Regions from separate parts of the Sphingomonas ginsenosidivorax genome, predicted to be linked through region 2. Evidence: predicted binding sites of a transcription regulator. Region 2 holds the regulator's gene; the other holds the start of a gene.
The links. Region 2 encodes LexA, which represses DNA repair genes until DNA is damaged. Its sites were predicted from a motif close to GTTCCNCNCTTGTTCT; they were not measured.
Positions count from the first base shown of each region.

Region 1: the regulator LexA is predicted to act here: its motif matches at 4,500-4,515, upstream of FSB78_RS07805 (DUF3072 domain-containing protein).

Region 1 is NZ_VOQR01000001.1:1,709,554-1,721,137, reverse strand. It holds gene FSB78_RS07825 (M56 family metallopeptidase) at 1-1,404, shown strand, start outside; gene FSB78_RS07820 (MBL fold metallo-hydrolase) at 1,562-2,419, shown strand; gene FSB78_RS07815 (DUF4230 domain-containing protein) at 2,401-3,123, shown strand; gene nadA (quinolinate synthase NadA) at 3,137-4,135, shown strand; gene FSB78_RS07805 (DUF3072 domain-containing protein) at 4,251-4,466, opposite strand; gene FSB78_RS07800 (potassium transporter Kup) at 4,791-6,638, shown strand; gene FSB78_RS07795 (2'-5' RNA ligase family protein) at 6,638-7,156, shown strand; tRNA gene FSB78_RS07790 (tRNA-Met) at 7,210-7,286, shown strand; gene FSB78_RS07785 (DUF418 domain-containing protein) at 7,309-8,610, opposite strand; gene fdhD (formate dehydrogenase accessory sulfurtransferase FdhD) at 8,673-9,476, opposite strand; gene mobA (molybdenum cofactor guanylyltransferase) at 9,473-9,979, opposite strand; gene FSB78_RS07770 (FdhF/YdeP family oxidoreductase) at 9,976-11,584, opposite strand, start outside.
Region 2 is NZ_VOQR01000001.1:747,995-759,578, forward strand. It holds gene gltA (citrate synthase) at 1-117, opposite strand, end outside; gene gltX (glutamate--tRNA ligase) at 141-1,571, opposite strand; gene FSB78_RS03305 (ComEC/Rec2 family competence protein) at 1,651-3,855, shown strand; gene lexA (transcriptional repressor LexA) at 3,992-4,663, opposite strand; gene FSB78_RS03315 (molybdopterin molybdotransferase MoeA) at 4,743-5,924, opposite strand; gene FSB78_RS19060 (hypothetical protein) at 5,924-6,088, opposite strand; gene moaC (cyclic pyranopterin monophosphate synthase MoaC) at 6,370-6,837, opposite strand; gene trpC (indole-3-glycerol phosphate synthase TrpC) at 6,834-7,625, opposite strand; gene trpD (anthranilate phosphoribosyltransferase) at 7,625-8,617, opposite strand; partial or broken gene FSB78_RS03335 (anthranilate synthase component II) at 8,713-9,291, opposite strand; gene FSB78_RS03340 (hypothetical protein) at 9,456-9,899, shown strand; gene trpE (anthranilate synthase component I) at 10,108-11,584, opposite strand, start outside.

The sequences.
Region 1 (11,584 bases), 960 kb from region 2:
ACGCCGGTCCGCCGTCTTTTCGGGCCGCAGGTCGCCTATGCGCTATGGGCCTTGCCCGCGCTGCGGCTGATCCTGCCGCCAATGCCACAGGGGTGGCGCGACATCGCCACCCCCATCTCGCGCGCCGGCGAGACGATCGCAGTCTATGTGATCGAACCCGCCGGTACCGCCGCCGTCGCGTCTGCGCCCCACTATCCCTCGCTCGGTTTGGTCGCCGGTGTGCTGTGGGGCGTGGGCGCGGCGGTGTTCCTCGTCTGGCATTTCGTCCAGCACAGCCGCTTCTGCGCGCGGATGCTCGGCACCGCCGAGCGACTCGACGACCAGCAGGGGGTGCGCGTCATCGCCAGTCCCGCGGCGCCGGGCCCGCTCGCGTTCGGCGTCGTCCGCCGCTACGTCGCGTTCCCGCGCGATTTCGACGACCGCTACGATGCCGACGAACGCGCGCTCGCGCTGGCGCACGAGCTCGGCCACCATCAGCGCGGCGACCTGGTCGCCAACTGGGCGGCGCTCGTCGTGCTCGCGCTCCATTGGTTCAATCCGGTCGCCTGGCGCGCGTTCCGCCGCTTCCGCGCCGACCAGGAACTCGCCAACGACGCGCGCGTGCTCGCCGGCCGGTCCGCGGTCGACCGCCACATCTATGCCTGCGCCATCGTCAAGGCCGCGCATGGCGGCGCGGTGTCCGCCGCCTGTCACCTCCATACCATCACCGACCTGAAAGGGAGACTCCGCATGCTGACCACCTCGCGCACCTCGCGCCGCCGCCTTGCCGCCGGAACCGTTTCGGTCGGGCTGCTCGTCGCCGCCGGTCTCGGCTTCACCGCCTCGGGGACGAGCGCCGCCGAGGCGATCGGCGCCCGGATCCACACCGACCTGCCGGCCATGCCTCCGATGCCCGCGATGCCGCAGATGGCATCCGTGCCCGCGGTGACACCCGTGCCGCCGATGCCGCCACGGGCGTCGCTGCAGGCGGTCGAGCCCGTTCCGCCGGTTCCGCCCGTTCCGCCCGTTCCCGGCGTCGGCGGCCCGCGCACTCGCATCATGCAGATCCGCACGGGCGACCGGGCGACGGTCCCCGGCGTCCCGGAGGTCAGCGAGCGCGTCTGCGCCGACGGCCGCGACGGCGACGTCAAGCAGCTCGTGATCAATCGTCAGGACGGCGACCGCCGGATCATGGTGGTGTGCACCAACCGCATCGAGAAGGCGGCGTCCGATGCGGCGGAGCTCGCGGTGAACAGCAAGGACATCGAACGCAACGCGCTGCGCCACGCGATCACGGGCCTGCGCAGCGCACGCGCCGGGATCGCCGGCAACATGAGCATGTCCGCGGAGCAGCGTGCGGAGGCGCTCGCCGGGATCGACGAGGGTATCGCCGAGGTGGAATCGGATATCGCCAAGGCGAATTGAGCGGGCGCGGTCCTCACCGTTCCCCCGCGAAGGCGGGGGCCCAGGGTAATAGGCGGTAACGGTCGTAACCCTGGGCTCCCGCCTTCGCGGGAGAACGGTAGTTGGAGAGTTGCCGAGCACCCTTGCCAACCCAACCCCGAGCCGCCATCTCGCGCGCATGGCTGAGCATCCGACCGGCATCCCGATCCAGCTCGAGCCGCTCGTCGTCCGCGTTCTCGCGCCGAACGCGTCGCCCTACACCTATACCGGTACGCAGACGCATATCGTCGGCACCACCGATCTCGCGGTGATCGATCCCGGCCCCGATGATCCCGCGCATCTCGCCGCGCTCGCGCGCGTCATCGCGGGGCGCCCCGTGACCGCGATCGTCGTCACGCACCACCACCGCGATCACAGCCCCGCGACGCGTCCGCTCCAGACCGCGACCGGCGCGCCGATCGTCGGCGCCGCACCGTTCGCGCTCGACGATGCGGGCGCGCGCGCGGACGCCTCGTTCGATCCCGACTACGTCCCCGACCGCGTGCTGGCCGAGGGCGACAGCGTCTCGGGTGACGGCTGGACGCTGCAGGCGATCGCGACCCCCGGCCACACCTCGAACCACCTGGCCTTCGCGCTGCCGGAGACGAAGGCGCTGTTTTCGGGCGATCACGTCATGGGCTGGTCGACGACGATCGTATCGCCGCCCGACGGCGACATGGCGGCCTACATGGCGAGCCTCGACAAGCTGATGGGGCGCGACGACCGCGTCTATTATCCCGGCCACGGCGAGGCGATCGAACAGCCGCAGCGCCTCGTCCGCGGGATGCTCGGCCACCGCAAGCAGCGCGAGGGGCAGATCCTCCGCCTGCTCCGCGAGGATGCGATGCCGATCCCGATCCTGGTCTCGCGCATGTATGTCGGGCTCGATGCCCGGCTGGTCCCCGCCGCGGCGCGCTCGGTGCTCGCGCATCTCTATGATCTGCAGACCCGCGGACTCGTTCGCGAGCAGGAGGCGTCGTGGCAGATCGCGGCATGACCCCGATGCCGCGGGCCTTGCGCGTCGTCGTGCTGTCGCTCGTGATCGTCGCAGGGCTCGCGGCGATCCTCGCGGCGTATCGCACCTACACCACGCGCTACATCATCACGCCCGAGCGCCGCGACGGACCGGCGGTGGCGAAGATCGTCGAGACGACGTTTGCAGGCGCGAGCGACCTCAAGGTCAGCACGCTGTCCGGCACCGTCCAGAGCGTGGGGTCGAACCGCGGCTGGTTCACCTGGCTCGATTCGAGCTACGTGATGAAGGCGCCGTTCTCGGTCGGCTATTTCGTCGACCTGTCGGGGATGGGTCCGTCGGACTTCCGCTGGGACGAGAAGCGCAAGGTGCTGAGCGTCCGCGCGCCCGACGTGCGGCTCGGTGACATCAACATCGACGAATCGCACATCTATATCGAGGACACGAAGGGCGTCTTCGTCACGCGGACGATGATGGGCGCCATGCGCCGCCAGGCGTCGCAGGGGGCGGAGCGCGTCGCGGACGGCGAGGCGCGCAAGCCCGAGCGGATCGCCGCCGCTCGCCGCAACGCGCGTGCGGCTCTGACGAACCTCGTTGCCGGACCATTGCGCGCGGCGGGCTTGCGGAACGTCACCGTCGCCGTGACTTTTGCGGGTGAGCGCGGCCGCTCGACCGAGCGCTGGGACACCTCGCGCTCGCTGCAGGATGTGCTAGGCAACGCCAGCTAATCGGGATGTGATCATGGAACTTCGTCAGAACCTTGCCGGCGTGGACATCCGCGCCGAAATCGAACGCCTCCGCCGCGAGAAGAACGCGGTCATTCTCGCGCATTACTACCAGAAGCCCGAGCTGCAGGACCTTGCCGATTTCGTCGGCGACAGCCTCGATCTGTCGCGCAAGGCCGCGGCCACCGATGCCGACGTGATCGCATTCTGCGGCGTGCGCTTCATGGCGGAGACCGCGAAGATCCTGTCGCCCGACAAGATCGTGGTCCTGCCCGACATGGACGCCGGCTGCAGTCTGGAGGACAGCTGCCCACCCGAGCAGTTCGCGGCGTTCCGCGCGGCGCATCCCGATCACATCGCGCTGACCTACATCAACTGCTCGACGGAGGTGAAGGCGCTCAGCGACATCATCGTCACCAGCTCGTCGGCGGAAACGATCCTGGCACAGCTGCCCGCGGACCAGAAGATCATCTTCGGCCCCGATCGCAACCTCGGCGGCTATCTGGTCCGGAAGACCGGGCGCGAGATGCTGTTGTGGCCGGGCGTCTGCATCGTCCACGAGGCGTTCAGCGAGACCGAGCTGATGAAGCTAAAGGCGCAGCACCCCGGGGCGCCCGTCGTCGCGCATCCCGAATGCCCGGCGATCATCCTCGATCATGCCGATTATGTCGGCTCGACGCGCGGGATCCTCGAATATGCGATGGCGATGCCCGGTGATACGCTGATCGTCGCGACCGAGCCGCACATCATTCACCAGATGGAAAAAGCGCTGCCGAACAAGCGCTTCGTCGGTGCCCCCGGCGCCGACGGCAACTGCAACTGCAATATCTGCCCGTATATGGCGCTGAACACCGTAGAGAAACTCTACGTCGCGCTGCGCGATCTGGAGCCGCGCATCGAGATCGAGGAGAGCCTGCGGCTGAAAGCGAAGGTGAGCCTCGATGCGATGCTGACGATGGCGTCGGGCAGCGTGGGGAAGGGTGACCTCGGGCCGGCGCGGGTGACGGGGGACTAAACCACCTCTTCGTCATCCCGGGCTCGTCCCGGGATCCAGAGCCACGAGCGTCATCGCCTGTAACCCTGGATCCCGGGACAAGCCCGGGATGACGGAAGGGTTTGCCGAAAGAAGCCTACTGGCCGCGGCCGGTCTTGCCCTGCAGCTCGTCGATCTTGAGCGACGCATCGGCCTTGGTCAGCGAATCGTCGAATTCCTCATGCGCTTCCTCGGACAGCGTCTTGAGATAGCTCGCCTGCGCACCGGTCATCTTCTCGTCGCCGGTCGTCCAGTCGTGCGGATCCTTCTCGGCGTTGGAGAAGGGTTCGGACTTGGGGTTCGTGTCGGACATGCTGTGTTCCTTTCGAGTCTGTCCAACGCGGGTGTTCCGCATGTGTTCCCGTCGATTCCTTCTGGTGTAAGACCTTGTGCATGGCCCGGCCGCGTACCAGATCCGAGAAGCGCGTGGATGACCACGTCCCTGCCGACAGTCCCGTTGCTTGCCCTTGGCGCAACGTGCTAAATCCTGTCCCTGGGGTGAACAACGGGCATTGAACATGGTGATTTCCAACCTTTCGGACGCCGCGCAGCGCCGGTGACCGAGTCTCCCCAGGCGGCCCTTCCGGCAGCACGCGACGATGCCGACGCGCATCTCGGTCATCACAACAGCGACGGCATGCTGAAACTCGCGCTCGGCGCGATCGGCATCGTGTTCGGCGACATCGGCACCAGCCCGCTCTACGCGTTCCGCGAGACGTTCGCCGGGCACCACAAGCTCGCGCTCGACCCCGCGCACATCATGGGCGTCATCAGCCTGATGTTCTGGTCGATGATGATCGTCGTCACCGTCAAATACGTCATCATCATCATGCGCGCCGACAACAAGGGCGAGGGCGGCAGCCTGGCGCTGCTCGCGCTCGTCTCGGGCAAGACCAAGACGAAGCGGTGGAGCAAGGGGATCATTTTGCTCGGCGTGTTCGCGACCGCGTTGTTCTACGGCGACAGCATGATCACGCCGGCGGTGTCGGTGCTGTCCGCGGTCGAGGGGCTCGCGGTCGCGGCGCCCAGCTTCGCCGGGCTCGTCCTGCCGATCGCGATCGCGATCCTGATCTTCCTGTTCTACATCCAGAGCAGCGGCACCGCGCGCGTCGGCCTGTTCTTCGGGCCGATCATGCTCGTCTATTTCGGCGTGATCGCGGTGCTCGGCGTGCTCAGCATCGCGCAGACGCCCGAGGTGCTGTGGGCCTTCTCGCCGCATTACGCGGTCCAGTTTTTCCTGATCGATCCCGAACGCGCGTTCCTGGCGCTCGGCTCGGTGGTGCTCGCGGTCACCGGCGCGGAGGCGCTGTACGCCGACATGGGGCATTTCGGCCGGAAGCCGATCGGCGTGTCGTGGCTGTTCTTCGTGCTGCCCGCGCTGATCCTGAATTACATGGGGCAGGGCGCGCTGCTGTTCCGCGACGGCGATGCCGCGCTGGTCAGCCCGTTCTACAACCTCGCGCCCGCCGCGCTGCAGCTCCCGCTCGTCATCCTCGCGACGATGGCCGCGGTGATCGCGTCGCAGGCGGTGATCTCGGGCGCCTTCTCGGTCACGCAACAGGCAATCCAGCTCGGCTTCATTCCCCGCCTGCGCATCGAGCATACCAGCGCCTCGACGCAGGGGCAGATCTACATCCCGCTCGTCAACTGGGCGTTGATGATCATGGTCATCCTGCTGGTCCTGTTCTTCCGCACCTCGTCGAACCTGACCAGCGCGTACGGGATCGCGGTGACGGGGGCGATGTTCATCGATACCTGCCTGCTGGGCGTGGTGCTGTTCCGCCTCTGGAACTGGCCGGTCTACGCCGCGGTGCCGCTGCTGGCGGTGTTCTTCCTGGTCGACGGCGCCTATTTCGCGGCGAACCTGACCAAGGTGCCCGCAGGCGGCTGGTTCCCGCTGCTGGTCGGCTTCATCATCTTCACCTTCCTGACGACCTGGTCGAAGGGGCGGCAGCTGATGATCGACCGGATGCGCGAGGCGGCGATGCCGATCAAGGTGTTCATCAACTCGGCGTCGGGGTCGGCCTCGCGCGTGCCGGGTACCGCGGTGTTCATGACCTCGACGCCGGACGGCGTGCCGCACGCGCTGCTGCACAACCTCAAGCACAACAAGGTGCTGCACGAGCGCGTCATCCTGCTGACCGTGAAGATCGTCGGACAGCCCTATTGGCCCGCGCACGACCGCGCGATCCGCGAGGAGCTGGGCGAGGGTTTCCACCGTCTCGTCCTGCGCTACGGCTTCATGGAGGATGCCGACGTGCCCGCCGCGCTGCGCGAGGTGCATAATTGCGGCGCCGACTTCAAGATGATGGACACCAGCTTCTTCCTGTCGCGCCAGACTTTGCTCGCGTCGGACAAGCCGGGGATGATGATCTGGCGCGAGAAGCTGTTCGCGTGGATGCTGCGCAACGCCGAAAGCGCGATGGAGTTCTTCCGCCTGCCGACCAACCGCGTCGTCGAGCTCGGCAGCCAGATCGAGATCTGATGTCCATCGAGCCTGCGCCTGCGCCCATCATCGTCACCGCGCTGTTCGGGCGAAAGGACACCGCGTTCTTCGACACGATGCGGCGGACGCATTTTCCGCCCGAGCGCAACCAGCTCGATGCGCATCTGACGCTGTTCCATCACCTGCCACCGTCGAGCGTCGACGAGTTGAAGCACCGGCTGAACCAGGAGACGCGCGGGATCCGGGCGCCGCAGGCGCGCGTCGGCGGGCTGATGTCGCTCGGCCGGGGTGTCGCCTACCGGATCGAATCGCCCGAGCTGGTCGGCATCCGCGCGCGGCTGGCCGATGCGTTCACGGGCATGCTGACCCCGCAAGACGCCGGCGGCTGGCGCCCGCACGTCACGATCCAGAACAAGGTGACGCCCGCGGTGGCCAAGCTGCTGCTCGCCGAACTCAACCGCGATTTCCGCCCGAGCGACGTTGAAATCGCAGGGCTGGGCGCGTGGTGGTATCGCGGCGGACCCTGGGAAGCGCTTTCCCGTCACATGTTCGCTTGACCGCCCGGAATCCCCTTCCTATAGGCCCCCCTCGCGAGTGAAAGCACGCCTTTGGCGGAGTAGCTCAGTTGGTTAGAGCACGGGAATCATAATCCTGGGGTCGGGGGTTCAAATCCCTCCTCCGCTACCACTCGCGACCCATTTCTACCGGATCAGATAGCCCGGAACGGCAGCCGCCGGCGCTCCACGACCGAGCGCCAGGCCCATTCGACCGGCGCGATCGCGAAGTGGCGGACCCAGAGCATCGCCAGCGCCAGCAGCGCAAGATCGACCCCCGCCGACACCAGCATCATCGGCATCCAGGTCAGCCGCCCGTAGAGCGCGAACCCGAACGGCGGGAACAGGACCCACAGCAGCACGATCGTCTGCAGCACGTACAAAGTCAGCGCGGTCCGCCCGGCCGCCACGAACGGTCGCAGCAGACGCGCGCCGAGGGCCGTGCCGAGCAGCAGGTGGATCAGGCCGATATGGCCGAGCGTCATGCCGAGACGCGCGAACTCGTCGGTCGCCCAGCTGAACTGCGGGTCGGTCGTGAACCGCGTCGACTCATAGGCGCCGAGCACCCGCAGCGGCACAGCGAACGCATAGGCCGCGAGCGTCACCCCCGCGTAGAACGCGCGCGAGCGTTGCCCCTGCAGGATGCCGAGCTTGAACAAGGCCGCGCCGATCAGCATCGTGCTGGCCGCCTCCCAGATCGAGAAGAGTTCGCTCAGGTCCAGTCGCTCGACGGATTTCGCGATCTGCGCCTTGACCCAGTCGGTGGTGCTACCCGATCGCGCCTTGTCCTCGGCGACGACCGCGGCCTTGTGTGCTGCCTGCGCCTTTGCGCGCTTGGCGGCACGGGCGGAGGCCTTTGCAAGCGTCGCGGTCTCGGCCTTGTCGAGGGTGACACCGGCATCGCGCTTGGCCGTCAGGGCGGCGACCTCCGCGCGGGTATGGATCGGCTTGTAGATCCCGAAATAGCCCGCGCCGCCGAACTGCGCGACCGCGGCAAACAGGCCGAGCGCGATCAGCCAGCGCGGTCGCCACCGCCTGAACCAGACCGCGACCATCGCGGCGACCGCATAGGTATGGAGGATGTCGCCCGGCCACAGCAGGACGAACATGTGGACGATCCCGAACACCCACAGAACCACGTTGCGCCGAAAATACCGGCCGAGCACCAGATGGTCGCCAGCCGCCTGCGCGATCCGGTCGGTCAGGATCACCATGCCTGCGCCGAACAGCATCTCCAGCAACGCCCGGGCCGTGCCGTCCGCCACGATGTCGCGCACCCACCACGCGACCTGGTCGGCGATGCTCCAGCCCAGGTGACGAATATCGGGGCTGCTGAACGACTGCCCCATGTCGTTGACGTTCATGAACAGGATGCCGAGGATCGCGACCCCGCGCAGGATGTCGAGCGAGGCGAGACGCGGGGCGCCGTCGGGTTCGGGGGTCGGGACGGCTGTCATCGGCCGAGCGTAGGGCCGGGGCGGGGCGGGACGCAACAGGCCGTCGGTGCGCCTGCGTCGTGTCAGGAGGCGGGCTGGGCGGCGAAGCGGCTCCATGGGTCGTTGACGACCAGGATCGCATCGCTGCGTGCCAGCGCGAGCAGCGTCAGCCCGTGCTCGCGCGCATGGTCGATCGCGAGGCTGGTGGGAGCGGAGATGCCGACCAGCATCGGCACGCCGGCAACGAGCGCCTTGTCGACCATCTCGAAGCTGATCCGTGACGTCACGAGGATGAACGCGCAGTCCGTGCCCGCCACCGCGAGCCCGCCGACCAGCTTGTCGAGCGCGTTGTGGCGGCCGACATCCTCGAAGGCGGCGACGACTGCGCCTGCCTCGCCACAGGCTGCGGCGGCGTGTATCGCCCCGGTCGCGGCGTTGAGCGGCTGGTGCGCGCGCAGCCCTGCCAGCGCGGCGAACAGCGCGGCGGGCTCGACCGATGGGGCGGGGGGGCGTGCTGCAACCGGACGGCGCAGCTGCTCGAGCCCGGATATGCCGCACAAACCGCAGCTCGTGTCGCTGGTCCGGTGGCGGACGCGGTCATGGATACGGCCGCGACAGCGGTCGGCCAGGGTGACGCGGACGATCCACCCGATGTCGCCCTCGAAGACGTCGATATCGACGATGTCCGCCGGCGCGTCCGCCAATCGCTCGGTCAGCAGGAAGCCGGTGGCAAAGGCGTCCAGATCCGCCGGCGTCATCATCATCACCGCATAGCCGAGGCCGTCGACTTCGATCGCGACCGGCGCCTCGATCGCGATCCGGCGTTCGGCGGTGGTCACGCCATGAGGGCGCAGGACCAGGACCGGCTCGGTCCGCGACGACGTCATAAGGTCGCGAGATCCGCGGGCGTGTTGACGTTGGGAATGACCCCCGGCGACGCGATCGGCAACGCGCCGATCGCCAGCGCCCAGCGGCGCACCGAGCGGTTCGGAAACGACTCGATCTCCGCCAGAAGCGCAGGTCCGACCTCGACCGGCCAGTGTCCGAGCACGGGAGCGTCGGGACAGAAGGACGGGGCACGACGCGCGAGCGCTGCGACCAGGCCCTCGGGCAGACGCGGCATGTCGCAGGCGATCGTCATGACCGACGCATAGCCGAGCGTTGCGGCGCGATCGAGCGCACCGGCGATCCCGCCCAGTGGCCCCATGTCGGCACGCGGCAGGTCGGGCATGTCGCCACTCGCGCCGCCCACGATCATCGTATCCGCAACGTGCGGCGCCAGCACCGCCCGCGCATGGTCCATGAGCGCCCGGTCCCCGAGCAGCGCCTCGGCCTTGTTCGATCCGAAGCGCGACGATCGACCGCCGGCCAGGACCACGCCCAATATCATGCCTTCTCCAGCCGCACCGGAACCGATTTCGCCGCCAGAACATGGCTTTCCAGCGCGTGGTGCGCAATCGGTATCAGGATGTTGCACTCGGGATAATAGGCGCCGACGCAGCCGACCGGGATGTCGTATTCGACGACGCGCAAGCCCTCGACGCGGCGCTGCGCATTGTCACCGGCGTCGCCGACCAGATGCACCGTGTCTTCGTTCGCGACGCCGATCTTCGCCATGTCGAGCCGGTTCATGAAGATGATGTCGCGCGTGCCCTTCACGCCGCGGAAGCGGTCGTGATAGCCGTAGATCGTCGTGTTGAACTGGTCGTTGGACCGCAGTGTCATCAACCGGAACCGGCCCTCGGCATCGTCGAACCCGGTCGCGCTCAGCACCTCGGGCGTGTTGAACTCGGCCTTGCCGCTCTTCGTCTTCCATTCGCGGTGCGCCGCCGCATTGCCCTTCCAGAAGCCGCCCGGCGTGAACATGCGGTCGTTGAAGTCCGCGAACATGTCGGGATAGGTCGCCTCGATCGCGTCGCGGACCTTGGCATAGTCGCCCGCCCACGCATCCCAGTCGACCTTGGGGTTGGCCGGCATCATCGCCTTGGCAATCCCGGCCACGATCGCGGGTTCGGAAAGCAATGTGTCCGCCGCCGGGGTCGCCTTGCCCTTCGAGCCGTAGATATGGCTGAACGAGTCCTCCACCGACACGCTCTGGGCGCCGGTCGCCTGCATGTCGGTCTCGATGCGGCCGAGGCAGGGCAGGATGTAGCTGGTCTTGCCGGGCAGCAGGTGCGAGCGGTTGAGCTTGGTCGCGACATGGACGGTCAGGTCGAGGCCCTGCCACGCCGCCTCCATCGCCGCGGTGTCGGGGATCGCGCGCACGAAATTGCCGCCGAGCCCGACGAACGCCTGCGCCTCGCCCGACACGACCGCCTCGCAGCTGGCGACGGTGTCCCAGCCGAGTTCGCGCGGCGGTTCGAAGTCGTAGAGTTCCTTCAGCCGGTCGAGCGGGGCCAGCTCGGGCTTCTCGGTGATCCCGACCGTGCGCTGCCCCTGCACGTTGGAATGCCCGCGCACCGGGCCGAACCCGGCGCCCGGCCGTCCGACGTTGCCGCGCAACAGCATGAAGTTGACGACCATGTGGACGTTGTCGATGCCGTGGACGTGCTGCGTCAGTCCCATGCCATAGACGACGATCGTCGCCTTCGACCGCGCATAGACCGCCGCGGCTTCCTCGATCGCCGTGCGGGTCAGCCCGCTGTTGAGCTCGATCGCGTCCCAGCTGGTCGCGCGCGCCTTGTCGGCGAACGCGTCGAACCCGGTGGTATGCTGCGCGATGAAGTCATGGTCGATGATCCCCGGCGCACCGGATTGACGCGCGATATCATCGGCTTCGATGACGAACTTCGAAATCCCCATCATCACGGCGATATCGCCGCCAGCCTTTACCTGGTGATATTGCGAGGCGATCGGGGTCGACTTGCCGGTCGCCATCTCGAGTGGGTTCTGCGGATCCTGGAAGCGTTCGAGTCCGCGTTCCTTGAGCGGATTGAAGACGACGATCTCGACGCCGCGCTTGGCGCAGTCACGCAACGGATGGAGGAAGCGCGGG
Region 2 (11,584 bases):
CGCGCCGGTCTGCGCATAGAGCTTGCGGATGTCGATGACGTCCGGGCCGACCGTGCCGGACATGACCGGATAGTCGTTGTCCTTGCCGTTCACGGCCAGGGTTGCGGTCTCGCTCATGCTGTTATCCTTCCTTGGAATTCTCAGGCCGACGCGCTTTGGTCGGCGATCCGTGCGAGGCTCTCTTCGCGCCCGAGCAGGTCGAGCACATCGAAGATGCCCGGCGACGTCTTGCGTCCCGTCAGCGCGGCGCGAAGCGGCTGTGCGACCTGGCCGAGCTTGACGCCCCGCTCCTCTGCCACACGCCGTACCGCGTCTTCGAGCGTCTCCGTATCCCAGTTGTGCACCGCGTCAAGGGCAGCATGGAGATTGGACAGCAACGCTTTCGCTTCGTCGCTCAAAAGCCCCTTCGCACCGTCGTCCATCGCGATCGGCCGCAGGCTGAACAGGAAGCCCGCACCATCGGCCAGTTCGTTGAGGTTTGCGGCACGCGGTTTCAAAGACGGCATCGCGCGCGTCAGCAGGTCGAGCCCGCCATCCGGCAGCGCATGGCCGAGTCGATCGGCGACGAGGCCGGCAAGGCGGGCGTCGTCGGCCTCGCGGATGTAATGGCCGTTGAGGTTCTCGAGCTTCTTGAGGTCGAACCGCGACGGGCTCTTGCCGACATGCGCGAGGTCGAACCATTCGACCGCCTGCTCACGGCTGATGATCTCGTCGTCGCCGTGTCCCCAGCCGAGCCGGAGCAGGTAATTGTCGAACGCTTCGGGCAGGATGCCCATCTCGTCGCGATACGCCTCGATACCGACCGCGCCGTGGCGCTTCGACAGCTTCGCGCCGTCCGGGCCGTGGATCAGCGGGATGTGCGCGTAGGTCGGCTCGGGCCATTGCATGGCGCGGTAGATCGGCAGCTGCCGGAACGCGTTGTTGAGATGATCGTCACCGCGGATGACATGCGTCACGCCCATGTCGTGGTCGTCGACGACGACGGCCAGCATATAGGTCGGCGTGCCGTCCGAGCGGAGCAAAATCATGTCGTCGATCTCGGCATTCTGCACCGTGACCGCCCCCTGGACCTGGTCCTGGATCGTCACTGCGCCCTCGAGCGGCGCCTTGAGCCGCACGACGTGCGGGCGATCGGGCGCCTCGCTTGCCGGGCGGTCGCGCCACGGGCTGCGGATCCTGAGCGGCTTCTTCGCCGCCTGTGCCGCCGCGCGCATCTCGGCGATCTCGTCATTGGTCATGTAGCAGCGATAGGCGTGCCCGCCGGCGACCATCTCGTGCGCGACCTGCGCGTGCCGGTCGGCGCGCGCGAACTGCATGACCGCATCGCCATCCCAGTCGAGCCCGAGCCAGCGCATGCCGTCGAGGATCGCGTCGATCGCAGGCTGCGTCGAGCGCACCCGGTCGGTGTCCTCGATGCGCAGCAGGAAGGTGCCGCCGTTCGCCTTGGCGTACAGCCAGTTGAACAGCGCGGTGCGCGCGCCGCCCAGATGCAGATACCCCGTCGGTGACGGAGCGAAACGGGTAACCACGGATGCAGGCGATGCCGCATGCGTTTCAGATGTTGCGCCCAACCGCGGGTGCTCCCAGACTGTAAGAACGATGGCCAGTTCAGCCGTCGCCGCCCCTAGCATGGCCCCCGCGCGGCGACAAATGGGCGTGCCGCCGATCGTGGCGGGGACCGGCCGCGCGATCGAGCGCTGGCTGGAGGCGGAGCGCGATCAGCTGATATTGTGGCTGCCGGTCGCGCTGGGCGCGGGGATCGCGCTGTGGTTCGCGTTGCCGGATGCGACCGCGTGGCGGACGGCGATCCTGCTGCTGAGTGCGATCGGCTGCGCGGCGCTGGCGACCGGGCGCGGCGGACGGGCGGCCCGCGTGATCGCGATCGGTGCGCTGGCGGCCGCCGCTGGACTGGCGCTGGTCTGGGCGCGTGCGGACCGGGTGGCGGCACCCGTGCTCCAGCGGCCGACCGTGGCGACGTTCGCGGCGCAGGTCGAGCGGGTCGAGCCGCTCGCGGCCCGGGCGCTGGTACGGGTCACGCTGCTCCCGGTCGGGTCCGTGACCGATGCGCGCGGTGAAGCGCTCGACCTGCCGCCCCGCGTCCGGGTCAATCTCGCCGAAGCGGATGCGCCGAAGGGGCTGGGCGAGGGCGCCATGATCCGCCTGCGTGCACGGCTGATGCCGCCGCCCTTGCCGGCCGTGCCCGGTGCCTATGACTTCGCGCGCGTCGCGTGGTTCGCCGGGCTCGGCGCGACGGGCAGGGGCTTCGGGCCGGTCGTGGTGACGACACCCGCCGATGGTGGATCGGGACTGCGCGGGCGGCTGTCCGCGCATATCACCCACAGCCTGGACGGCAGCGCCGGCGGGATCGCGGCGGCGCTGGCGACCGGCGATATCGGCGCGATCGGGGAGGACGATTCGGAGGCGATGCGCCGCGCGGGTCTCGCACACCTGCTGTCGGTCAGCGGGCTGCATATCACCGCCGCGGTGACCGCGACGATGCTGATCGTCATGCGGTTGCTGGCGCTCAGCCCGTGGCTGGCGCTGCGCGTCCGATTGCCCTTGGTCGCGGCGGTGGCCGGGGCGGGTGCGGCGATCGGCTATACGCTGCTGACCGGCGCCCAGGTGCCGACGATCCGGAGCTGCGTAGCGGCGCTCCTGGTTCTGGCGGCGCTGGCGATAGGCCGGCAGGCAGTGACGCTCCGCGCGCTGGCGATGGGCGCAGTCATCGTCCTGCTCGCGCTGCCGGAGGCGCTGGCGGGCCCGAGCTTCCAGCTGTCGTTCGCCGCGATCGCCGCCATCGTCGCCTTGCACGAACATCCGCGGATCACCGCGCTGTTCGGACCGCACGAGGAGGGCGCGGCACGGCGGCTGGCGCGCGCGCTCGGTTCGCTGCTGCTGACGGGGATCGTCGTCGAGGCGGCGCTGATGCCGATCGCGGTCTATCATTTCCACCGCGCCGGACTGTACGGCGCGGTCGCGAATATCGTCGCGATCCCGCTGACGACCTTCGTCGTCATGCCGTTGGAGGCGGCGGCGTTGCTGCTCGACGCGGTCGAGCTGGGTGCGCCCCTGTGGTGGCTGGTCCAGCAGGCGCTCGACCTTCTCCTCTGGCTTGCGCATCTCGTGGCGGCGGTGCCGGGCGCTGTCCGATCGCTGCCGGCGATGCCTGACGGTGCCTATGCCGCGATGGTCGGCGGGGGGCTATGGATCGCGCTGTGGCGGACGCGGTGGCGACGCCTGGGGCTGGTGCCACTGCTGTTCGGGGCGAGCTGGGCGCTGGCGACGCCGGCGCCGGACCTGCTGGTGACCGGGGACGGGCGGCATGTCGCGGTGCGGACCGCGGCAGGGCTGGCGCTGTTGCGGGATCGGGCGGGAGACTATGTCCGCGATACGCTGGCCGAGAATGGTGGGCTGATCGGCGAACCGTCATGGCTGTCCGACCAGCCCGATGCACGGTGCAGTCGCGATCTGTGCATGACCGATATCACCGCGGGCGCGCGCACGTGGCGGATCGTGGCGACGCGGAGCCTGTATCCGGTGCCGACGGCCGCGCTAATCGCGGCGTGCCGGTCTGCCGATATCGTCGTCAGCGAGCGCGGGTTGCCGCGGGGCTGCATGCCGCGGTGGCTGCGGCTCGACCGGTGGACGTTGCAGCGGACGGGGGGCGTGGCGGTCACGCTCGGCACCGGACGGGTAACGACGGTCTTATCGCCGGGCGATCGGCATCCGTGGCGGGTGCAGGCGGCGCCGCGCGCGTTCACGCACCGTCCTGGTTTTCGAGGACGCGATCATGTCTGGAGGGCCCGTCATCCTGACGAACGTCAGGATCCAGGGTCGCAGGCGCAGCACTCGTGACCCTGGGTCCTGGGTCGAGCCCAGGATGACGGTTTCAATACGCGCAATACCTAGTCCCGCTTCCATCGAACCTGCACCCGGCAGCTCCCAGTCGCCGCGCTCAGGACTTCTCCCGCCTTCGCGGGAGACAGGAGCTTCAGTCGTAGCGGCGCAGGATACCGGACAACTTCCCTTGCACGCGGACCTGCGCGGGGGCGTAGCGCTGCGGGTCGTAGGCGCGGTTGGCGGGGTCGAGGCGGACCATCGCGCCTTCGCGGCGGAAGAATTTGAGCGTCGCCTCGCTTTCCTCGATCAGCGCGACGACGATTTCGCCGTCACGGGCGGTCTCGGTCCGGCGGATGAGGGCATAGTCGCCGTCGAGGATCCCGGCCTCGACCATCGAGTCGCCCGAAACCTCGAGCGCATAATGCTCCCCCGCACCGAGCAGCGCGGCGGGGACCGCGAGCATCGACGATCCCTCGAACGCCTCGATCGGCACGCCGGCGGCGATCCGGCCGTGCAGCGGAATCTCGATCACGTCGTTCGCCGGCTGCGGTGCCGACTTGACGTTGGCGGGAGCGGCAGGCGCCTTGGCCGGCGCCTTCTTCTCGGCGCGTTCGGGCATCCGCAGCACTTCGAGTGCGCGGGCGCGATTGGGCAGGCGGCGGATGAAGTTGCGTTCCTCGAGCGCGCTGATCAGGCGGTGGACGCCCGACTTCGACTTGAGGTCGAGCGCGTCCTTCATCTCCTCGAACGAGGGCGACACCCCGGTATCCTCGAGACGATCGTTGATGAAGCAGACGAGCTCGTGCTGCTTGCGCGTGAGCATGGCAATTCTCCGGCCCGGAACAGACTGGGAACTTCTATGGAACAAAATTTACCACGTCAAGTGCTGGGTCAAGCACCGGTCAGGCAATCACCAGGATTTCCGCCGAGTCGCCTGCCTTGGCGGCAGGCGCGTTGCCGGGGCGCACGATCAGGCAGGTCGAACGGGCGAGCGTGAGCAGCATCGAACTGTCCTGGATCGTCGAGGCATAGGCGCGGCCGTCCCTGATTTCGGCGCGCATATAATCGGTGCGCGCGTTGTTCGCCGCGAGATCTTCGCCGAGCAGTGCGTGCGTCGTCTGCGGCAGCGGATCGCGGGCACCGGCCATGTGTGCGACCAGCGGGCGGACGAACAGTGTCGCGGTGACGAACGCCGAAACCGGGTTGCCGGGCAGGCTGAGCACGGTCGCGTCGCGGAGCCGGCCGGCCATCATCGGCTTGCCCGGCCGCAGCGCGATCCGCCAGAAATCGATGACGCCGCCCGCCGCCTCGATCGCCGGGCGCACCAGGTCGTGGTCGCCGACCGACGCGCCGCCGGTGGTGACGAGCAGGTCGCATCGTGCTGCCGCGAAGGCATCGCGCAAGGTCTCGAGCCGGTCGGGCAGGATGCCCAGATCGACGATGTCGACGGGCAGGTCCGCGAGCATCGCCGCGATCATGATGCCGTTCGATTCGGGCAGCGCGAGGCCGGAGGTGGTGGAGCCGGGGGGGACGAGCTCGTCACCGGTCGCCGCGACCGCGACGCGGATGCGACGGTTGACGCCGAGCGTGCCGTGCCCCCCGGTCGCCGCGACCGCGATCCGCGCTGGCGTCAGACGGTCGCCCTTGGCCACCAGCCGGTCGCCGATGGTGAAGTCGAGCCCGCGCGCGCGAGTGTTGCGCCCGAGATAGGGCGGCCCTTCGCCGTCCAGCGTAAGAGCCTCGCCCGCGCGCGCGGCCTCTTCCTGGATCAGCACGGTGTCGGCGCCCGCGGGCAGCGCGGCGCCGGTGAAGATGCGGACCGCCTCGCCGGTGCGGACCTCGCCGTCGAAGGCACGTCCCGCCGCGCTTTCGCCGATCACGGTCCAGGGTCCGGGCATGTCGGCGAAGCGGATCGCATAGCCGTCCATCGCCGAGAGGTCGGCGGCGGGCTGCGTGCGGTTGGCAAGGATGTCCTGCGCGGCCCAGCGGCCGGCGGCGTCGCGCAAGGGAAGCGTCTCGGACTCGACACGGGGCGCGAGCGCGAACAGCCGCGACTGGGCATCCGCGACGGGGAGGAGTTGGATCATCGAGGGGCTGTTCCGGCGCGAATGTTGAGAATGTTGAGACGACGAACGGGTTTTGCGTCGCGCATGTCGAGAACGTTGCGGGCGTCCAAGGGTTTCGCGGCGCCGATGTTGAGGGGGCGCTGGACGTCGAGGTTTTTCGGGGAGGTGGCGCGGCGGATCATGCCACGGGGCTGGCATATCCTGGCTGTGTAGGACAGCGCTGAGTCATCCTGGCGAGGTCAGGTTCCCCGGCGAAGGCCGGGGCCCAGTTGGGGAACAAGGGTAACGTAGGGTGGCGCTCCGTCACGGCTACCTCCCAACTGGGCCCCGGCCTTCGCCGGGGAAGTGTGTCTTGAGGAGTTTCGGCTGCCGACCGCCGCCTTGTTCCGCGGGGGCAGGCGTCGCGCACGGGGCCCTGGGTCCTGACTTTCGTCAGGATGACGGGAGGCGCTAGGCGAGCGCCTCAGGCGGTCCAGTCGCCCGACTTGCCGCCGCGCTTCGACAGCAGGCGAATGTCGCTCAGGATCATGCCCTTATCGATCGCTTTTGCCATGTCGTAGATGGTCAGCAGCGTGACCGAGACCGCGGTCAGCGCCTCCATCTCGACGCCGGTCTTGCCGTCGGTCGAGGTCGTCGCGGTGACGGTGACGCCAGTGTCGTCGACGTCCAGCGCGATGTCGACCGAATTGAGCGGCAGCGGGTGGCAGAGCGGGATCAGGTCGCTGGTGCGCTTGGCCGCCATGATTCCGGCGACGCGCGCGACGGCGAGGACGTCGCCCTTCTTCGCGGTGCCCGCAGCGATCGCAGTGGCGGCCTCGGGCGACATCGTGATTCGTCCGCTGGCGACCCCGATCCGCGTCGTGACGGCCTTGCCGCCGACGTCGACCATCCGTGCGGCACCGTCGGCGTCGATATGCGTGAGGCCGCTCATGTCGAGGATGCGGGGGCGAGCAGCGCGCGCGTCGCAGCCTCGATATCGGGCTGCCGCATCAGCGCCTCGCCGATCAGGAAGCAATGCACGCCTTTTTCGGCGAGCGCGTCGAGGTCGGCGCGGCTGGTGAGGCCGCTCTCCGCGACGAAGGTGCAGTCCTTGGGCGCGAGCGCGACCAGATCAAACGTGCGGCGGAAATCGACCGAGAAGTCGCGCAGGTCGCGGTTGTTGACCCCGATCAGCCGCGACTTGAGCTTCAGCGCGCGCTCCAGTTCGTGCGCGTCATGAATCTCGACCAGCACGTCCATCCCGCATTCGAGCGCGGAGGCTTCGATCTCCGCCATCTGTGCGTCGTCGAGCGCGGCGACGATGATCAGGATTGCGTCTGCGCCGATGCTCCGCGCTTCGGTCGCCTGCCACGGATCAACCATGAAGTCCTTCCGCAACACCGGGATCGACACCGCGTCGCGGGCGGCGGTCAGGTAGGAATCGGCACCCTGGAACCAGCTCTCGTCGGTCAGCACGGACAGGCAGGCAGCGCCCCCGGCCTCATAGGCGCGGGCATGCGCGGGCGGATCGAAATCGGCGCGGATCAGGCCCTTGGAGGGGCTCGCCTTCTTCACCTCGGCGATCAGTGCATGGCCGGGCTTGGCGTCGAGCGCGGCGCGAAAACCCCGCGGCTTGGAGACATGGGCGATGCCGGCGTCGATATCGGCGAGGCTGGTCGTCGCCTTGCGCGCGGCGACTTCGGCACGCTTGGTCTCGAGGATGCGGTCGAGCATGGTCATCAATAGGCTATCCAGCGGGCGAGCAGCGCTTCGGCGCGGCGGGCGTCGAGCGCCTCCGCGGCCTGGGCGGCACCCTCGGTCAGGGTGGGGGCGATGCCGGCGACCATCAGGGCGGCGGCGGCGTTGAGCAGGACGGCGTCACGGTACGCACCGGTCTCGCCGTGGAGCAGGCGTTGCAGCGCGGCGGCGTTGTGCGCGGCGTCGCCGCCGCGGATCGATTCGATCGGGTGACGAGGCAGGCCGGCGTCGTCGGGGGTGATCCGGGCGGGCAGGTCGACGGTGCCGATGCTGGCCACGATGCTGGAGCCTGCGCCTGACAGCTCGTCGAGACCTTCCTCGCCCGAGACGACGAGCGCGGCTTGCGTGCCGAGCTGTTCGAGCGCGTCGGCATAGAGCGGCACGTAATCGGGGCGCGCGATGCCGATCAGCTGGCGGGTGACGCCGGCCGGGTTGGCGAGCGGGCCCATCAGGTTGAAGATCGTGCGGCGGCCGATGCGCTGGCGGATCGGGGTGATGCGCCGCATCGCCGGGTGATGGTTGGCGGCGAACAGGAAGGCGATGCCGATCTCGGCGAGGCTCGCCTCTGCGGTCGCGCCGGCGCGGTCCATGTCGAGGCCGAGGACCTCGAGCGTGTCGGCGGCACCCGCCTTGCTCGAGGCGGCGCGGTTGCCGTGCTTGGCGACGGGGACGCCGCAGGCCGCGACGACCAGCGCGACCGCGGTCGAGACGTTGAGCGTGTGATGGCCGTCGCCGCCGGTGCCGCAGACGTCGACCGCGGTGGCCGACGCGGCGATCGGGAGCATCCGCTGGCGCAGCGCGCGCGCGGCCTCGGCGATCTCGATGCTGGTCTCGCCGCGTTCGGCGAGGGCGACGAGGAAGGTCGCGATCGCGTCTTCGCTGGCGCGCGCGTCGAGGATGTCGGCGAACGCCTCGCGCGCGGATTCGCGGGAGAGGGGCGTGGAAGGATCGGGGAGAAGGGTCGTGGTGGTCACATTCCCCTCCCGCCTGCGGGAGGGGGTAGGGGAGGGCGTGTCCCCATGGCGGCGCCCGCGTTTGCGGACAGGCCCTCCCCCAGCCCCTCCCGCAGGCGGGAGGGGAGTTCGACTCCCGCAATCGCCAGAAAATTCGCCAGCATCGCATGGCCGTGCTCGGTCGCGATGCTCTCGGGATGGAACTGCACGCCGTGGATCGGCAGCGTCGCATGGCGGAAGCCCATCACGGTGTCGTCCTCGGCGGTCGCGTTGACGACCAGGCTGTCGGGCACCGCGTTGACGATCAGCGAATGATAGCGCGTTGCGAGGAAGGGCGAGGGCAGGCCGGCGTACAACCCGGTATCGTCGTGGAGCACCGGCGAGGTCTTGCCGTGCATCAGCCCCCCGCGCTCGACCCGGCCGCCGAAATGCTGGCCGATCGCCTGGTGCCCCAGGCACACGCCGAGCAGCGGCTTGCCTGCATCGACGCAGGCGGCGACGAGGTCGAGGCTGACGCCCGCCTCGTTGGGCGTGCAGGGCCCCGGCGAGATCAGGAACGCGTCCGCGCCGGACGACAGCGCCTGGCCTGCGGATATCGCGTCGTTGCGGACCACCTCCACCTCGGCGCCGAGTTCCATCAGGTAATGGACCAGGTTCCAGGTGAAGCTGTCGTAATTGTCGACGACCAGAATCATGCGGTCGCCATAAACCATAGGGGTGATCGTGCAACGGTGTTGCGACACCCGCGACGGCACACCAAATCGGGAACGGCCGACCGAGTTCGGGTCGTCGCATCGCGGCGTTCAGGTCGGAGCCATGCGCGGCGACGAACGTTGAGCGTTCACAAGGAGTTTCCGTCATGTTCCGTACCGCGCTGTTTGCCACACTCGTCGTGCTTCCCGGCCTCGCTTCAGCCCAGACCCAGACCCAGTCCCGGGCATCGCAACCGACCCAGGCCGAGACGGCGCAGGCCGGCCAGCCGCCCCAGCGCGTCCGCAGCGTGACGCTGAACGCGGGACAGGAGTGCCCGAAGGGTTCGGGGGACGAGATCGTAGTCTGCCAGACGCTCGAGCAGCCCTATCGCATTCCCAAGTCGCTGCGCGACGACAAGCCGATTCCGGCGCAGAACCAGAGCTGGGTCAACCGCGCCGCCGCGCTCGACGAGCAGGGTCGCATTGCCGGCGGGTTGCCGGACACGTGTTCCGCGGTCGGGACCGGCGGCCAGTCGGGCTGCGCCCTGCAGCGGGCGAAAGCCTATTCGGCGGAGCGGCGGGCGAATGCGTCGGAGACGACGACGCCGTAACTTGGTCCCTTCCGTCATCCCAGCGAAGGCTGGGATCTCGTGAGGCGAGGGCGAGGACCGAAACCGGGAGATCCCAGCCTACGCTGGGATGACGAGGGGGCAGCACAGCCTTCGTCATCCCGGACTTGATCCGGGATCCAGGGTCACGGGCGTCGGCGTTTGGGGCTCTGGATCCTGACTTTCGTCAGGATGACGGAGACGAGGGCGATTACTGCCCGAAACCGGGCGCCGCCGCCCTTGCCACAGCCTCGCGCGCGGCGGCGAGGATCGCGCCGGCCTTCGCCTCGCACTCGCGCTGCTCGTACGCGGGCACGCTGTCGGCGACGATCCCAGCGCCCGCCTGGACGTGGATGGTGCCGTCCTTCACCACCGCGGTGCGCAGCACGATGCACGAATCCATCGACCCGTCGGGCGAGAAATACCCGACCCCGCCCGCATAGGCGCCGCGCCGTTCGCTCTCGAGTTCGGCGATGATCTCGCACGCCCGCACCTTCGGCGCACCGCTGACGGTGCCCGCGGGAAACCCTGCGAACAGCGCGTCGAGTGCGTCCTTGTCCGGCGACAACCGGCCGACGACGTTCGAGACGATGTGCATCACGTGGCTGTAGAATTCGACGCCGTAGCTGTCGGTCACGCGCACCGATCCCGGCGCCGAGGCGCGGCCGACATCGTTGCGGCCGAGGTCGAGCAGCATCAGATGCTCGGCGCGTTCCTTGGGATCGGCGAGCAGGCTGACACGGTTCGCCTCGTCCTCCGCCGGCGTTTTCCCGCGCGGGCGGGTGCCCGCGATCGGGCGGATCGTGACTTCCTCGTCACGCACACGGACAAGGATCTCGGGGCTCGACCCGATCAGCGCGAAGCCCGGCAGGTCGAGGTGGTAGAGGAATGGCGACGGATTGATCCGGCGCAGCGAGCGGTAGAGCTCGAACGGCGGCAGCGCGAACGGCGTGCTGAAGCGCTGCGCCAGCACGACCTGGAAGATGTCGCCCGCGAGGATATAGTCCTGCGCGCGCGCGACCATCGCGTCGTAGCGGCCGGGCGCGAGCGCGGGTGTGTAGGCGGGCTCGGCCACCTCGGCGCGCACCGGCGGCGGCACCGGCGTGCCCGCCAGCTTGGCCGCGACTGCATCCAGCCGCTCCTCGGCGGCGCGTACCAGCGTCTCGGGATCACCGCCGGGCCATGCGGGCGCGACGAGGTACAGCGCGTCGGTCAGCCGGTCGAACACCAGGATGACGGTCGGCCGCACGAAAATCATGTCGGGGAGGCCGAGCGGATCCGCTTCGGGCTGCGCCAGCGTCTCGACCAAGCCGATCGTCTCATAGCCGAAATAGCCGACCAGGCAGGCGAGCGCCCGCGGCAGCTCGGGCGGCACCTCGGCGCGGCATTCGGCGACGAGCGCGCGCAGCGCGTCGAGCGTCGGTTTCGCGCACGGTTCGAACGCGTCGCGGTCGGTCGCCCAGTGGCGGTTGGTCTCGGCGCTCTGGCCATGCGCGCGGAACAGCAGGTCGGGAGCGAGGCCGATCAGGCTGTGCCGCCCGCGGATCTCGCCGCCCTCGACCGATTCGAGCAGGAAGTCGCCGCGCCCGGGCTCGATCAGCTTCAGCGCGGCGGCGACCGGCGTCTCGGTGTCCGCGACCTGGCGCCGCCAGATCAGCGCGGGCCGGCCGGCGGCGAGTGCCGCGACC